DNA from 2 places in the Staphylococcus sp. AS1337 genome. Region 2 is predicted to be linked to the other one. Evidence: predicted binding sites of a transcription regulator. Region 2 holds the regulator's gene; the other holds the start of a gene.
The links. The regulator LexA, encoded in region 2, represses DNA repair genes until DNA is damaged. The targets are predictions, from matches to a motif close to CGAACATATGTTCG.

Region 1: the regulator LexA is predicted to act here: its motif matches at 1,299-1,312, upstream of uvrB (excinuclease ABC subunit UvrB).

Annotation. Positions count from the first base shown of each region.
Region 1 is NZ_JBOIHZ010000004.1:60,550-63,987, reverse strand. Features, by position in the region: gene ACSUE0_RS07655 (YfbR-like 5'-deoxynucleotidase) at 263-904, shown strand; gene ACSUE0_RS07650 (CsbA family protein) at 910-1,140, shown strand; gene uvrB (excinuclease ABC subunit UvrB) at 1,462-3,438, shown strand, end outside.
Region 2 is NZ_JBOIHZ010000002.1:476,747-480,184, reverse strand. Features, by position in the region: gene guaC (GMP reductase) at 1-407, shown strand, start outside; gene ACSUE0_RS05015 (CAP-associated domain-containing protein) at 503-1,441, shown strand; gene lexA (transcriptional repressor LexA) at 1,647-2,270, opposite strand; gene sosA (DNA damage-induced cell division inhibitor SosA) at 2,413-2,646, shown strand; gene ACSUE0_RS05000 (DUF896 domain-containing protein) at 2,775-3,023, shown strand; gene tkt (transketolase) at 3,100-3,438, shown strand, end outside.

The DNA.
Region 1 (3,438 bases), on a different contig from region 2:
AAGATAATAAGTGAAATCGTAAATTAACGTAGAAGAAATGACTAACTAAACTGAAAGCTATGTTCATGGGAGTGGGGCGACGAAATCATTGTAGAGTAATATGATTTCGCTGTTCCACTCTCTCGTTATATTAATTAAAGTAGTATGTTTATAAATACAAATAAATAATTATTTTTAAGGATATTGGTAAGACATTTTATTTGTTGAGTGATATTATAAAAACAAGTATAATGATTCATTAAATAAACTAGGAGGCGATGTCATGGGAGTACATCAATATTTTAAACGCTTATCTGATTTAGAAAAATTAATTAGATTGCCAGGTAAATTTAAGTATTTCGAGCATAACGTCGCTGCCCACTCATTCAAGGTGACTAAAATAGCTCAATATTTAGGTACAGTTGAAGAGTATCATGGGAATGAAGTGGATTGGAAAAGCTTATATGAAAAGGCATTAAACCATGATTTCGCGGAAATATTCACAGGAGATATTAAAACGCCTGTAAAGTATGCTAGCGGAGAATTAAAGAAATTATTCTCACAAGTAGAAGAGGAAATGGTAGATCATTTTATAAATGAAGAGATTCCAGAACCATATCAAGATATCTATAGAGAAAGACTACAAGAAGGTAAGGACGATTCGTTAGAAGGTCAATTACTTTCAGTAGCTGATAAAATAGATTTATTATATGAAACATTTGGAGAAATTCAAAAACGTAACCCAGAACAACTATTCTTTGAAATATATGAAATGTCGTTAGAGACAATAATGCAATTTGATCACCTTAGCTCAGTTCAAGATTTTATAGAAAATATTATTCCTGAAATGTTGACGGAAAAGTTCATTCCAAAATCTGAATTACGAGAAACAACCATGGCTATTTTAAATAATAGGAACGGGTGAATTGAATGATTTGGTATGCGCTTGCGGCCTTTTTTCCTTGTATATTTGTTGTGTTATTTAGTGTATTAACGAGAAATAAATGGGTAGGAACAATCCTGACATTAGTTATTATTGGTGCCTCTGTACAAAAAGGATTCTTCCATAGTGAATGGATTATTTTTATAGATGTAGTGTCTATGTTGGCAGGATATCTCATTATTGATCAATTAGAATTGCACAAAAAAGAAGACGATTGAAAAGTAAGTATTGAGCAACCTAATTGCTATAATTTAATAAGCGCTTTATAATTATATGACTTGAGATAATTAAGAACATGGTTATAATGCAAATTTATGCAAACATGGTAGAGTGACTATGTTTGTTTTTTATTTATATAGAACAAGATTAATTAAAACGAACAAATGTTTGCTTTTGTGTTTGTTAATCTGTTAAAATATGTAACGAGTATAAGCACCTTCGGAAAAATATTACGCCAAAAAACAATGTATATAGCCTAATAAAAAGATTTAAAATAGGTTCTAAGCGTTAGAAATGATATAGGAAGTAGGGGTTATAATATGGAACATTATCCGTTTAAACTGCATTCTGATTTTGAGCCTCAAGGCGATCAACCAGAAGCCATTAAAAAAATTGTGAATGGTGTCAATGAAGGAAAAAGACATCAAACGTTACTTGGGGCTACAGGAACAGGTAAAACTTTTACAATGAGTAACGTTATTAAACAAGTGGGTAAACCTACGTTGATTATCGCACATAATAAAACACTAGCAGGACAGTTATATAGCGAATTTAAAGAGTTTTTCCCTGAAAACAGAGTGGAATATTTTGTCAGCTATTATGATTATTATCAACCAGAAGCTTATGTGCCATCGACTGATACTTTTATAGAAAAAGATGCTTCTATTAATGATGAAATAGATCAATTACGACATTCAGCAACTAGCGCATTATTTGAAAGAGATGATGTTATTATCATAGCTAGTGTCAGCTGTATATATGGCTTGGGTAATCCAGAAGAATATCGTGATTTAGTCGTAAGTGTTCGTGTTGGCATGCAAATGGACAGAAGTGAATTACTGAAAAAATTGGTTGACGTGCAATATACAAGAAATGATATTGATTTTAGACGTGGTACGTTTCGCGTTAGAGGTGATGTAGTAGAAATCTTTCCAGCCTCAAGAGAAGAAATGTGCATAAGAGTAGAATTCTTTGGTGATGAAATAGATCGTATTCGTGAAGTTAACTACTTGACAGGCGAAGTATTAAGAGAACGAGATCATTTTGCGATATTCCCAGCCTCACACTTCGTAACGCGTGAAGAAAAAATGAAATTAGCAATCCAAAGAATTGAAAATGAATTAGAAGCACGTTTGACTGAATTACGTTCAGAAAACAAATTGCTAGAAGCACAACGTTTAGAACAACGTACGAACTATGACTTAGAGATGATGCGAGAAATGGGCTTTTGTTCAGGTATAGAAAACTATTCCGTTCATCTAACTTTACGACCAACAGGTTCAACACCTTATACGCTTCTAGATTATTTTGGTGATGATTGGTTAGTAATGATTGATGAATCACATGTTACATTACCGCAAATTAGAGGGATGTATAATGGTGATCGTGCTCGTAAACAAGTACTAGTAGACCATGGTTTCCGTTTGCCAAGCGCTTTAGATAATAGACCGCTAAAATTTGAAGAATTTGAAGAAAAGACTAAACAATTAGTTTATGTATCTGCTACACCAGGTCCATTCGAATTAGAACATACAGATGAGATGGTACAGCAAATTATCCGACCGACAGGTTTATTGGATCCTAAGATTGAAGTTCGACCAACTGAAAATCAAATTGATGATTTAATTGGAGAAATTCAAGACCGTATTGATCGAAATGAACGAGTACTAGTAACTACTTTAACTAAAAAAATGAGTGAAGATTTAACTACTTATTTGAAAGAAGCGGGAGTAAAAGTAAATTATTTACACTCAGAAATTAAAACACTAGAACGAATTGAAATTATTCGCGACTTGAGAATGGGCACATATGATGTCATAGTCGGAATTAATTTATTAAGAGAGGGTATTGATATACCAGAAGTGTCTCTCGTAGTGATATTAGATGCAGATAAAGAAGGGTTCTTGCGTTCACAAAGATCACTTGTTCAAACGATTGGACGTGCTGCACGTAATAGTCGTGGTGAAGTTATTATGTATGGGGATAAGATTACTGATTCTATGCGTTATGCGTTGGACGAAACGGAAAGACGTCGTACAATTCAAGAAGCATATAATGAAAAACATAACATTACTCCTATGACTATTAATAAGAAAATACATGATGTGATTAGTGCTACTGTTGATAACGATGAAACTAATGATCAACAACAAACGGAAGTTCCTAAGAAAATGACGAAAAAAGAGCGCGAAAAGACAATTGCAAATATAGAAAAAGAAATGAAGAAAGCGGCGAAAGATTTAGATTTCGAAAAAGCTACAGAGCTTAGGGATATGTTATTTGAATTAAAAGCAGAA
Region 2 (3,438 bases):
CATTAAATCACTGTAGTAAAGCAGCAAGAAAACCAATTATTGCTGATGGTGGTATTAGAACGCATGGTGATATTGCTAAATCTATACGCTTTGGTGCATCTATGGTAATGGTTGGGTCATTATTTGCTGCGCATGAAGAGTCACCTGGTGAAACAGTGGAATTAGATGGCAAACTATATAAAGAATATTTTGGTAGCGCCTCTGAATTCCAAAAAGGTGAACATAAAAATGTAGAAGGTAAGAAAATGTTTGTTGAGCACAAAGGGTCATTATCTAATACATTGATTGAAATGCAACAAGACTTGCAAAGTTCAATTTCATATGCGGGTGGCACTGACCTTAAATCATTAAGAAAAGTGGATTATGTAATTGTAAGAAACTCAATTTTTAATGGTGATAGAGACTAATATATTAGTAGGTGTAAAAAATTAGAAAATTATTCTTATATGTACTTACTTTCTTAGTAGTTATTCTTGTCCTACCAATCAAAGAAACAGAACCAATGATTACAGTACAACAGCAATTAAAGGATAAAGTTGCTGATTGGTCTTCATCAAAAACAACTAATGAAGATGCGTTGAAAGTACCTAGTAAACAAGAATTTGCAGTTAACAATATTCAAATGAATATGACTAAAGATGCTGTAGAAGAAAAGCTAGGGAGTTCCCAACGTGTCTCATCAAATGAATATGGTACAAATTGGCACACGTATTATTCGGATAGTTATAGAGGATTTGTGATGGTTAGTTATATAGATAATAAAGTAAATGCGCTATATAGTAACCAAAACGTTATATCATCTAAATCAAAAATTAAATATGGCACACCTAAAGATAAGGTAAGGGACCGTTTAGGTAAACCTATTACTGATAAGCAAAAAGGACATGTGAAATTTGATGTTCAAGATGATGAATTTGATAATTTTCATAAAGACAAAATATACACAACAGCTTTTTATGATAAACATGAGAGCAATAACTTAACAGCGCTATTACAAGTTAGTGAAAAAATGGAAAACCGATTACAACAACAATATGGCGCACCATCTGAGGGATTAGCACAAAGCTTTGAATTGCAAAACTTTGATTTAGTTAATTCAGAACGTGTACAGCATGAGTTAGAGCCACTTAAATATTCTACTAGTATTTCTGAGACGGCTAGAAAACACAGTAAAGATATGGCTGAACATAATTATTTTGATCATAATAATTTATCAGGCGATACTCCATTTGATCGTATGGAAGCTGACGGACACGATTTTAATGCAGCAGGTGAAAATTTGGCATATGGTCAAACAAATAGTATTTATGCTCACCAAGACTTAATGAATTCATTAGGACACAGAAAGAATATTCTTAAGAAAGAATTTAATACGCTTGGTGTAGGTGTTGACTTTAATAAAAATCGTCAGCCTTATTGGACAGAAAATTATACTGGATAATGTTTAAGGTTTGTTGTGTGAGGGTATCTGTTATCATGTGAGGATGAAAAGTTATGACAACAAACAAAAAAGACAAAACAGAAGATATACTTGAAAAAGTAAAAGACGTTTTAGAGAAAAAAGATGAAAAAAGATGAAAAAAGAGAGGGTGCGCGATGAGCGCACCCTCTCTTTTTGAGAGTGTTAGCATTGGTCAAAATATCAATTACATTTCTCTAAATAATCCAACCACTTTTCCTAATACAGTTACATTATCAAGATAAATTGGTCCCATTGTACTATTTTCTGGTTGCAAACGATAACGAGTTTTTTCTTTATAGAAACGCTTAACAGTCGCTTCATTCTCTTCTGTCATCGCAACGATGATATCTCCGTTCTCTGCAATAGTTTGACTTCTTACGATAACTTTATCTCCATCAAGAATGCCAGCTTCAACCATACTGTCACCAACAACATTTAAGATGAATATATCGCTATTATGTGTTGAAGTGAAATGTTCTGGTAATGGGAAGTATTCTTCAACATTTTCAACCGCAGAAATAGGTACACCCGCAGTTACTTTCCCTATAACAGGAACGTGGATTGTTTCTTCCATATTAATTGATTCACCCAATTGTTCTGACACAATTTCAATGGCACGAGGCTTAGTTGGATCTCTTCTAATGTAACCTTTTTCCTCTAATCTAGATAGATGGCCATGAACTGTTGAACTAGAGGCTAATCCAACAGCTTCTCCAATTTCTCTAACACTTGGCGGATACCCTTTGGATTGGACGGTTTGCTTGATATATTCAAAAATTTCATTTTGTCGTTTAGTTAACTCTCTCATAATAGGCACTCCCTAATTTAATTTAACTTAATTATAGCATGATTATAGCATTTTTACAAACGTTTGTTCGTCTGGTTGTTGACATAGAACAGATGTTCTGATAAAGTAACTATACAAACAAATGTTCTAGGAGTGGTTATAAATGATGAAGAACTATAAATCGCAAATAAAGTCTTATATTATAGTTTTAACGGTGACAATGATACTTTGCGCCTTATTTATATTAAGTGCACACAATAGTGCGAATTCAGAACAGACGTACGAAATGACTGACCATCAAATGACAAGACAATCAGTAAATGGCGAACAGAGTAATAATGAAACTAAACTACAAAGCGAACAAACTTCACAGCAAGTGATGGCAGCTGTTCACTAATAGTTTTTAGCGGCGTGAACTTTAGTGAATGTAAATGTTAATATAATGGTGTTTTTGTGAGCGAAACAATTTAGTTTCGTTCATTTTTTTGTTATATTTTTCTATATCAACAATATCGGAGGTTTATTATGGCTGATAAAGACGGTGTAGATTTACAACGTATAAATGAATTAGCGAAAAAGAAAAAAGAAAAAGGCTTGACTGAAAAAGAAGCTAAAGAACAATCTAAATTGAGAAAAGCTTACTTAGATTCATTTAGAGAAAAATTTAAGCAACAAATTGAAAGTACAAGAGTCATAGATCCTGAAGGAAACGATGTAACGCCTGATAAAGTGAAAAATATATTAGATTCTAAAAATAAAGAAGATAAAAACTAAATCAATTTTTTGTTAAATAGATACCAAATAAGGTATAATAATATAGAAACTTGCTAAAAGAAAGGAAGTCATTTAGATGAATAAAGAAAAAGATCAATTAGCGGTAGATACGATTAGAGCGCTAAGTATCGATGCAGTTGAAAAAGCAAATTCAGGACACCCTGGATTACCAATGGGCGCTGCTCCTATGGCATACACATTATGGACACGTCACTTGAATTTTAATCCCCAATCAAAAGATTTCTTTGACAGAGATCGTTTTGTATTATCAGCTGGACATGGTTCTGCACTATTATATAGCTTATTACATGTTTCAGGTAGTTTAGAATTAGAAGAATTAAAAGAATTTAGACAATGGGGTTCTAAAACACCAGGACATCCTGAGTTCAAACACACTGATGGTGTAGAAGTTACA